2 regions of the Streptomyces sp. NPDC045955 genome follow, and region 1 is predicted to be linked to the other one. Evidence: riboswitches for the same ligand, from Rfam matches in the RefSeq annotation. Region 1 holds a riboswitch; the other holds the start of a gene.

The links. A riboswitch is a leader RNA that binds a small molecule or an ion and turns the genes downstream of it on or off. The one in region 1 is predicted to bind S-adenosylmethionine.
Region 2: it holds a riboswitch for S-adenosylmethionine, as region 1 does, so the genes downstream of both, thrC (threonine synthase) here and AC07F0_RS13805 (aminotransferase class V-fold PLP-dependent enzyme) in region 1, are expected to answer to the same signal.

What each region holds. Positions count from the first base shown of each region.
Region 1 covers NZ_JBWKKY010000006.1:6,887-12,128, reverse strand. Annotated here, with positions in the region: gene AC07F0_RS13820 (rhomboid family intramembrane serine protease) at 1-663, shown strand, start outside; gene AC07F0_RS13815 (Lrp/AsnC family transcriptional regulator) at 660-941, shown strand; partial or broken gene AC07F0_RS13810 (glycerate kinase) at 943-1,518, shown strand; gene AC07F0_RS13805 (aminotransferase class V-fold PLP-dependent enzyme) at 1,473-2,840, opposite strand; SAM riboswitch class IV at 2,973-3,089, opposite strand; gene trpD (anthranilate phosphoribosyltransferase) at 3,156-4,220, opposite strand; gene qcrB (cytochrome bc1 complex cytochrome b subunit) at 4,358-5,242, opposite strand, start outside.
Region 2 covers NZ_JBWKKY010000001.1:532,453-537,694, reverse strand. Annotated here, with positions in the region: gene otsB (trehalose-phosphatase) at 1-272, opposite strand, end outside; gene AC07F0_RS02470 (alpha,alpha-trehalose-phosphate synthase (UDP-forming)) at 280-1,668, opposite strand; gene AC07F0_RS02465 (glucosyl-3-phosphoglycerate synthase) at 1,742-2,686, opposite strand; SAM riboswitch class I at 2,842-2,997, shown strand; gene thrC (threonine synthase) at 3,016-4,302, shown strand; gene AC07F0_RS02455 (ubiquitin-like small modifier protein 1) at 4,430-4,705, shown strand; gene AC07F0_RS02450 (cold-shock protein) at 5,153-5,242, shown strand, end outside.

The DNA of each region.
Region 1 (5,242 bases):
TGCTGCGCGGTCTTCCTGATCGGCCCCGCCTCGGGGCTCGGTCCGGCGTACGGCACGGGCGACGAGCTGCTCGCCGCGCAGCGGGCCTATTTCCGGCGCTGGGGCGTGATCCCCGCAGAACTGTTCGAGGGGTCCGCCGGATCGGCCCTCACCCCCGCGACAGCGCTCTTCGTCCACGGCAGCTGGGTGCACCTGCTCGGCAACATGCTCTTCCTCTACGTCTTCGGGGCGATGACCGAGGAGCGGATGGGCCGGGTGCAGTTCACCCTGTTCTACGTCGGCTGCGGCTATCTGGCCCTGCTGGGCTACGCCGCCGCCAACGCGGACTCCGAGCAGTCCCTGGTCGGTGCCTCGGGGGCGATCTCGGCGGTCCTCGGCGCGTTCCTCTACCTGTTCCCCCGGGCCCGGGTGACCAGTCTCCTGCCGTTCCTCTTCTTCCTGCCGGTGCGCTTCCCGGCCTGGGTCGTGCTGCCGTTCTGGGCGGCGCTGCAGTGGCTGGCGGCGGGGCGGGCCTCGGACGGGCCGGGCGTGGCCTACCTCGCCCACCTGGTGGGCTTCGGCCTGGGCTTCGGCTACGCCTCGGTCCGCTACGGCCGTCCCACCGGCCCTACTAGAGTGAAGGCCGCCCCTGCTCCGGCCCCCGAGGGAGAGAACCAGCCGTGATCACCGCGATCGTCCTCATCAAGACCAGCGTGGACCGGATCCCCGAGATCGCGGAGTCGATCGCCGCGCTGGACAACGTCAGCGAGGTCTTCTCCGTCACCGGCACGTACGACCTGATCGCGATGGTCCGGGTGAAGGACCACGAGGACCTGGCGGAGGTCATCCCGGGCCGGATCAGCAAGATCCCCGGGGTGGAGGGGACCGACACGCACGTGGCGTTCCGTACGTACTCGCAGCACGACCTGGAGGCGGCGTTCTCGATCGGGCTGGACAACTAGCCCGCAGAAGGGCGCGACGCCCGAGCAGGTCGAACAGCTGTCGGCCGGACTGGAGAACTGCGCCTTCGTCCTCACCCGCGACGCCGCCGTCCCGGACACCGACCTGCGGTACGGCCCCGGCACCGGGGCCTCCGGCGGGCTGGGCGCCGGCCTCGCCGCCCTCGGCGCCCGTCTCCTCCCCCGCTTCGACGTGCTGCTGGACCACCTCGACCTGGACGCCCGGCTGGCCGGCGCCGATCTGGTGATCACCGCCGAGGGCGCCCCGGACCACCAGACGCCGCGCGGCAAGGTCCCCGCCGAGGTGGCCCGCCGGGCCAAGCTCCACGGCCGCCTGGTCCTGGCCCTGGCGGGCACGCTCGGCGAGGGCGCGCACGAGGTGCCGGGCGTGGACGCCTGCCACAGCATCCTGCCCGCCCCCATGGAGCTGGCCGAGGCACTGCTGCGCGCGAGCGAACTGCTCACCGACGCCACCGAGCGCGCCTTGCGGATGGTCGTCCTCGGCGCCCGGCTACCTTTGGTCCCCCAAGCGGTTCACGCGGAGGTGTCCGGCACGCAACGCCCGTCCTCCGTGCGGTAGTTCCACCGCGCCCCGTCCGTCACGAGTTCCCGCACGGCCCGCACGAACCGCTCCACGTGCTCGTCCGGCGTGCCCGCACCGAAGCTCACCCGGATGGCGTTGAGGGACTTCTCGCCGGGCGCGGCCTCGGGCGACCCGCACTCGCCCTGCGTCTGCGGGTCGCTGCCGAGCAGCGTGCGCACCAGCGGGTGGGCACAGAACAGCCCGTCCCGGACGCCGATGCCGTACTCGGCGGAGAGCGCGGCGGCGAAGTGCGAGCTGTTCCAGCCCTCGACGACGAAGGAGAGCACACCGACGCGCGGGGCGTCGTCCCCGAACAGGGACAGGAACCGCACCTGGGGGACGTCGGCGAGCCCCTCGCGCACCTTGGCGAGCAGGTACTGCTCGCGGGCGACGAGCGTGTCGAAGCCGGCCTCCGTCAGCGTCTTGCAGGCGGAGGCGACGGCGTAGGCACCGATGACGTTGGGCGAACCGGCCTCGTGACGGGCGGCGCTGTCGTGCCACTCCACGTCCACTCCCCCGTCGGCGCGCCGGGTGACCTTGCGGCTGGCGCCGCCGCCCGCGAGGTACGGCTCGGCCTCGCGCAGCCAGTCGGCCCGTCCGGCCAGCACACCGGAGCCGAAGGGCGCGTACAGCTTGTGCCCGGAGAAGGCGACCCAGTCGACGTCGAGGTCGGCGACGGACACGGGGTGGTGCGGGGCCAGCTGGGCGGCGTCGAGCACGATCCGGGCGCCGTGCGCGTGCGCGGCAGCCGCGAGTTCCCCAACGGGCCACAGCTCGCCGGTGACGTTGGAGGCGCCGGTGACGCAGACGAGGGCCGGGCCGCGGGGGTCCCTCTCGGCGAGGGCGCGCTCCAGGGTCTCGACGGCCTGGCGGGGGCTGCGCGGGGCGTCGAGGTACGTGACGCGGGCGTCGCGCCAGGGCAGCAGGGAGGCGTGGTGCTCGGTCTCAAAGACGAAGACCTGGCAGCCGGCCGGCAGGGCGGCGGCCAGGAGGTTGAGGGAGTCGGTGGTGGACCGGGTGAAGACCACCTGGTCACCGTCCCGGCAGTCGAGGAACTCCGCGACCGTCCGGCGGGCGTTCTCGAACAGGTCGGTCGACAGCTGGGACAGGTACCCGGCACCGCGGTGGACGCTGCCGTAGTACGGCGCGTAGGCGGCGACGTCGTCCCAGACCCGCTGGAGCGCCGGGGCGCTGGCGGCGTAGTCGAGCGCGGCGTAGGTGACCTCGCCACCGGTGACGAGCGGAACGGTGACGTCCCCACCCAGAACGGGCAGCGGGGCACAAACGGACGGGGCGGCGGCAACGGTGGGGACGGACATGGCGGAACTCCCGTGAAGTCAGGTGGAATCCGCCCGCGAGCACGTGGCTACAAGCGGGGGTGAAGGAAAGAAGGGGTGCGGAGGCGGGGCTCTGCGGCCCTATCGCATTCGCTGGTTCACGAGAGACTCCTCGTCACGCGCTTGCCACAGACCTCGCTGCCTGCGGCCTGGTCTTCACCCGGGGCACCCCGCCACGGACGGAGGGTTGCCGGACAGTCGGCCGGGGCCTCATGACTGTCACTCATGACCTGATCAGGAACGTACGCGAAAAGATCGGTGTCCCGCAACCCGAGTCCGGATCGCGGGACACCCGCACTACGCGTTGCTCGCCGCCACCCACCGCTCCAGGGTCCGCTTGGCGGCCCCGGAGTCGATCGATACGGCCGCCTTCGCCATGCCGGCGCGGATCTGCTCGGCGAGTGTCCCCGGGCCGGGTTCGAGGGCCACCAGGGCCGCCGCCGAGTTCAGCAGGACCGCGTCGCGCACCGGGCCCGTCTCACCGTCCAGCAGACGGCGGGCGACCTCCGCGTTGTAGGAGGCGTCCGCGCCGCGCAGGGCCTCCACGGGGACGAGTTCGAGGCCCACGTCGCGCGGGTCGAAGGCCTCCTCGGTCACCTTGCCGTCGCGGACGATCCACACTCTGGACGTGGCGGTGGTGGTCAGTTCGTCGAGGCCGTCGTCCCCCCGGAAGACCAGGGACGAGTGACCGCGCTCGGCGAAGACGCCCGCGACGATCGGTGCCATGCGCGGATCCGCGACACCGACGGCCTGGGCGCGTACCTTCGCCGGGTTGGTCAGCGGACCGAGGACGTTGAAGATCGTCCGGACGCCCAACTGGCCGCGCGCCGCGCCCGCGTGGCGCATCGCCGGGTGGAACTTCGCCGCGAAGCAGAAGGTGATCCCGGCGTCCTCGGCGACCTGGGCCACCCGGTGCGTGGGCAGCTCCAGATTGACGCCGAGCTTCTCCAGCACGTCCGACGCGCCGGACGCCGACGACGCCGCGCGGTTGCCGTGCTTGACGACCTTCGCGCCCGCGCCGGCGATGACGATCGCCGACATCGTGGAGATGTTGACGGTCTTGGCCCCGTCGCCGCCCGTGCCGACGATGTCGACGGCCGGGCCCGGCACCTCGATCACGTTCGCGTGCTCGTACATCGCCCGGACGAACCCGGCGATCTCCTCGACGGTCTCGCCCTTGGCCCGCAGCGCCACCACGAGCCCGGCGATCTGGGCGTCCGTCGCCTCGCCGCGCATGATCAGGTCCATCGCCCACGCGGTGTCGTCGGCGGTCAGGTCCCGGCGGTCCAGCAGACCGTTCAACAGCAGGGGCCAGGAGCGGCCCGCCGCGGTGTCGCCTCCAGCGGGGGTCACAGCGCTCATAAGCCGCTCCAGGGTCAGGCGTCCCGCACTACGGGACGAGAGTCTCAACGAGGTCCACCCTATCCAGGCACGGGGCATCGCGAAGGGCCCCGTCCGAACACCGGACGGGGCCCTTGAGTGGCGTGGCGAAGCAGTGATCAGTGGTGGCCGTGGCCGCTCGTGATCTCCCGGTACTCCTCGGCGGTCGGCTTCGGGATCTGGGCTCCCTCGCCGTAGTAGGACTCGCTGAGCTTGGCGCGCAGCTTCTCGGAGCCCTTCACCTTGCGCTCGACACCGTTCTCGTCGACCGTCGGGCCGATCTCGACCGGCTGGTACTGCTCGTGCGCCGTGAGCGTGTACATCTGCTCCTGGCTGAGCGGCTCGTGCACCTCGATGAACTCACCGTGCGGCAGGCGCTTGATGATGCCCGACTCGCGGCCGTGCAGCACCTTCTCCTTGTCGCGGCGCTGGAGGCCCAGGCAGATGCGCTTGGTGACGATGAACGCGACGACCGGCCCGGCAAAGAACCCGATCCGGACGAACCAGGTGACCGCGTTGATCGACAGGTGGAAGTGCGTGGCGACGATGTCGTTGCCACCGCCGATCAGCATGATCATGTAGCCGGTGACCCACGCGACACCGAAGGCGGTGCGCGTCGGGGCGTTGCGCGGCCGGTCCAGGATGTGGTGCTCGCGCTTGTCCCCCGTGACCCACGACTCGATGAACGGGTAGAGGGCGATGATCCCGAGGAACAGACCGAAGAGGACCAGCGGGATGAACACGCCCAGGACGAGCGTGTGACCCCAGAGGTTGATCTCCCAGCCCGGCATCGCACGGACCAGACCCTCGGCGAAGCCCATGTACCAGTCGGGCTGTGCGCCCGTCGACACCTGGTCGGGCCGGTAGGGGCCCAGGACCCAGATGGGGTTGACGGTCGCGATGCCGGCGAGGGCCGCGATGACACCGAAGACCAGGAAGAAGAAGCCTCCGGCCTTGGCCATGTAGACCGGCAGCAGCGGCATGCCGACGACGTTCTTGTTGGT
Region 2 (5,242 bases), on a different contig from region 1:
GCGAAGCCGCCGTTGCGAACCGCGACCTCGGCGGGCCGCCCGGTGATCACCGCCACGGCGGCGACCTTCGGCGCGAGCGCGGCCAGCGCGGGTACGGCGTCCGGGTGGGCCCGGGCCTGCTCGGGGTCGGCCACGATCGGCGCGAGCGTCCCGTCGAAGTCGAGGCCGATCAGCGCCTGGCCGGGGCGGGCCAGGAGGGCGTCCAGACCCTCCTGGCCCGCTTTCGTCGTGGGAGGGGGCAGCGGCTGCGACGCCGGCGTGGTGCTGCTCATCCGCCGCTCAGCCCCTCAACGCGTCGAGCTGGTCCAGGAACCACCGCGCCGGCGGCAGCGCGGTCGCCGCCGCTGCCAGCCGCTTGCTGCGCTCGGCCCGTTCCTCCGGGCGCATCGACAGCGCCTCGTGCAGGGCAGCCGCCGTCCCCGTCACGTCGTACGGGTTCACCACGATCGCGTCCTCGCCCAGCTCCTCGAACGCCCCGGCCTCCCGCGACAGCACCAGGGCGCAGCCCTCGTCGGAGACGACCGGGACCTCCTTGGCGACGAGGTTCATGCCGTCCCGGATGGGGTTGACGAGGGCCACGTCGGCCAGCCGGTACGCGGCCAGGGAGCGGGCGAAGTCGTCCTCGAGGTTGAGGACGACCGGGGTCCACCCCGGCGTCCCGAACTCGGCGTTGATCTCCTCCGAGACCCGCTGCACCTCGGCCGTGTACTCCCGGTACACCGCGAGGTCCTGGCGCGAGGGATACGCGAAGGCCACGTGCACCACCCGCTCGCGCCATTCGGCGTGGGTCTCCAGCAGCCGGCGGTAGGCCAGCAGGCCGCGCACGATGTTCTTCGACAGCTCCGTGCGGTCGACCCGGACGATGGTGCGGCGGCCCTCGCCGATCTCCTCCCGGAGCGCGGCCATCCGCTCCTCCACGTCCTGCTCGCGCGACCGCTTCCGCAGGAAGTCCGCGTCGGCCCCGAGCCCGTGCACGCCGATCCGCGTGCCCCCGAGCCCGCCGGCGAACTGCTCGGCGCACGCGGTGAACGCGTCCGCCCAGCGCTGCGTGAGGAAGCCCAGCCGGTCCGCGCCCAGCATGCCGCGCAGCACCTGCCCGGCCACGTCGTCCGGCAGCATCCGGAAGTACTCGGGCGGCGCCCACGGCGTGTGCGAGAAGTGGCCGATCCTCAGGTCCGGGCGCAGCGCGCGGAGCATGCCCGGCACCAGCGTGAGGTGGTAGTCCTGCACCACGACCGCCGCGCCCTGCGCCGCCTCCTCGGCCAGCGCCTCGGCGAACGCCCGGTTGTACGTCTCGTAGGACGCCCACTGGCGCCGGAACTCCGCGTCGAAGACCGGCTCCAGCGGCGTCTGGTAGATCATGTGGTGCACGAACCACAGGACCGAGTTGGCGATGCCGTTGTACGCGTCCGCGTGCACGTCGGCCGGGATGTCCAGCATCCGCACGCCGTCCTCGCCGACGCCCCGCCGGACCGCCTCCCGGTCGCCGTCGGACAGCGCCGAGCACACCCACAGCGCGTCCGCGTCCGAGCCGATCGCGGACAGCCCCGAGACCAGCCCGCCGCCGCCCCGCTTGGCGTTCAGCGAACCGTCATCGCCCACCGCGTACGAGACCGGACCGCGGTTGGACGCCACCAGCACCTGTGCAGAGCCGTACGTCGAAGCCATACGCCACAACCTAGCCCGGCCCGGAAACGCTCAAACGTACGGCCCCGCCCCACCCGGCCGAAAACGACCCCGGTCAGGCCGCTCTCCGCGCCTGGTACTCGGCGATCTCCACCATCGGCGGACGCTCCTCGGTGTCCACGGAGTACGTCCGCGGCTCGAAGCCGTCGCCGCCTCGCTCGAACTGCGTCAGGGACGGCCGGATCAGATGCCCGCGGGCCAGCCTCAGCTGGGCCGTGCGGTAGATCGCGGCGGCCATCCGGCCCAGCGCCTGCCCGTCCTGGTGCCGGTGCTTGCGCACGCCGATGTCCACCTGGGCGAGGGCGTCCAGGCCCACCAGGTGCAGCGCATCGACCAGCATGCCCAGCTCGACGCCGTACCCGACGGGGAACGGCAGCTGCTCCAGCAGCGAGCGGCGGGCCGCGTACTCGCCGCCGAGCGGCTGCACGAACCCGGCCAGCTGCGGCCAGTGCATGTTGAGCAGCGGGCGGGCCATCAGCTCCGTGACCCGGCCGCCCTGCCCGGCTGCCGCGCCGAGCGGACGGTCGTACATGCCCTTCACCAGGGCGACGTCCGGGTCGGTGAGCAGTGGGCCCACGATCCCGGAGACGAAGTCGGACGAGAAGTCCCTCAGGTCCGCGTCGACGAAGCAGACGATGTCCCCGCGCGTGACGAGCAGCGAGCGCCACAGCACCTCGCCCTTGCCCGGGACGGCGGGGATCCGCGGGATGATCTCGTCGCGGTGCACCACCGTCGCACCCGCGGCGGCGGCCACCTCCGACGTGCGGTCGGTCGACCCCGAGTCGACGACGACCAGCTCGTCGACGAGCGGCACCTGCCGCATCAGGTCGTGACGGATGATCGCGGCGATGTCACCGACCGTCTCCTCCTCGTTGAGCGCGGGCAGCACCACACTCACCGTCTGGCCGGTGCGCTGCTTGGCGGCCAGGATCTGGTGGAGCGGACGATCGGTCGCTGACCAGGAACGGGTGCTCAGCCAGCGCTCGACTTCTTCCAGCACCGTGGCGGCTCCTCTGCGTACTCTCGGCGGGACGGACTGTGACCCATCTCGCGGTTCGGACGACTATCTCAACTGTCCTGGTCGTCGGTTACAGTCTTGAACAACGCGGATGACCATCGCATGTCCGGGGTCAGCCGTTGTTTACAACCGAATACAGCTCATCCAGAGGGGCAGAGGGATACGGCCCGATGAAGCCCCGGCAACCCTCCAGCCGATACTCGTAGGTCACTGTCGACCGCTCCGCGAGGCTCCCGGCTCGGGAAGGTGCCAAATCCGTCTCACGGCGAGATGCGTCGTGAGGAAGATGAGGAGAAAGGGCCTCGCCTCACATGGCTGTGCAGACTGTTGCAAGCACCACCGACTCCACCGTAGACCTCGGCCCCGCCGCCGCCCTGAGCTGCCGCGAGTGCGGTCACCGCGTACCCCTCGGCCCGGTCTTCGCGTGCGAGGAGTGTTTCGGCCCGCTGGAGATCGCCTACGACTTCTCGGCCTACGACACCGAGGAACTCCGCAAGCGGATCGAAGCGGGACCCGCGAACATCTGGCGCTACGCCCCGCTGCTGCCGGTCCCGGCCGACGTGGCGACCAAGCCGAACATCAACCCGGGCTGGACCCAGCTCGTCAAGGCCGACAACCTCGCGCGCGAGCTGGGCGTCGAGGCGGGCAAGCTCTTCGTCAAGGACGACTCCGGCAACCCGACGCACTCCTTCAAGGACCGGGTCGTCGCCCAGGCCCTGGAGGCCGCCCGCGCCTTCGGCTTCACCACGCTGTCCTGCTCCTCCACCGGCAACCTCGCCGGCGCCGTGGGCGCCGCGGCGGCCCGGGCCGGCTTCCGCTCCTGCGTGTTCATCCCGCACGACCTGGAGCAGGGCAAGGTCGTCATGGCCGCGGTCTACGGCGGCGAGCTCGTCGGCATCCAGGGCAACTACGACGACGTGAACCGCTTCTGCTCCGAGCTGATCGGCGACCCGGCCGGCGAGGGCTGGGGCTTCGTCAACGTCAACCTGCGGCCGTACTACGCGGAGGGCTCCAAGACCCTGGCGTACGAGATCTGCGAGCAGCTCGGCTGGCAGCTGCCGGATCAGATCGTGGTGCCGATCGCCTCCGGCTCACAGCTCACGAAGATCGACAAGGGCCTTCAGGAGCTGATCAAGCTCGGGCTGGTCGAGGACAAGCCGTACAAGATCTTCGGCGCGCAGGCCGAGGGCTGCTCTCCGGTGTCGACGGCGTTCAAGGCCGGCCACGACGTCGTACGCCCCCAGAAGCCGGACACGATCGCCAAGTCGCTGGCGATCGGCAACCCGGCGGACGGGCCGTACGTGCTGGACATCGCGCGGCGTACGGGCGGTGCGGTGGAGGACGTCAACGACGAGCAGGTCGTCGAGGCGATCAAGATTCTCGCCCGGACCGAGGGCATCTTCGCGGAGACCGCCGGTGGTGTGACCGTGGGTGTGGCGAAGAAGCTGATCGAGAACGGGGTGCTCGACCCCTCGAAGACGACCGTGGTGCTGAACACGGGGGATGGTCTGAAGACGCTGGATGCGGTGGCCGGGACCGGGCTTACTGCGACCATTCGTCCCAACCTTGATTCGTTCCGTGAGGCTGGGCTCGTCTGATCGTTGTCTGCTGCGGGCCGGTGGGGGTTGGTCGCGCCCACGCGGCGGAGCCGCACATCGACACAGCCCCGCGCCCTGGGGCGCGCCCCAGCCGTAGCTGCAAAACAAAACCGGAGGTCACATCCCGATGAGCGTCACCGTTCGTATCCCCACCATCCTGCGCACCTACACCGGCGGGCAGGCCGAGGTCGCCGCCGAGGGAGCGACCCTCGGCGAGGTCATCGCCGATCTGGAGAAGAACCACACCGGGATCGCCGCCCGGGTGCTGGACGACCAGGGCAAGCTGCGCCGGTTCGTCAACGTGTACGTCAACGACGACGACGTGCGGTTCGAGCAGGGGCTGGACACGGCGACGCCGGACGGTGCCGGGGTGTCGATCATTCCCGCCGTCGCGGGTGGCTGAACCGGTCGACCGGCTTGATTATTACCTTCGGTAACGGCGGTCACTGAGAGTTCATCGAATTGCCCCCTCCGTGAGAGAAGCGGAGGGGGCAATTCTGTGTGATTGAGCGCGGTACAGTTGGGGAACGCAGCGCCGATCTCCTGATCGGGAGCCCTTATTTCCTGCCGCACGCCCGACAAGATGTAGCCAAAGTGTGTGCGTCTTTCGCGGCTTTTGTTCTTTTTGTGCGGCCCGACTTGCCCTGAAGTCTGGCGAATTCTCCCCACATTCCGGATCCTGCGCGTCCAGAATTCTCGTCCGATTGACCTGTTGCAGACGGCAGTTGGACAGATACATTCAGCCGCGGTCGACGCGTTCCGGCGCACGCCCCCAACCGTGGGGGGTGAGGTCTGACCCGGGTCCGCGAAGTGTGGATCTGTGCAAGGGCCAGTAATAGGGGAGTTAGGCATGGCTCAGGGCACCGTCAAGTGGTTCAACGCGGAGAAGGGGTACGGCTTCATCGCGGTCGACGGTGGTGCGGATGTTTTCGTCCACTAC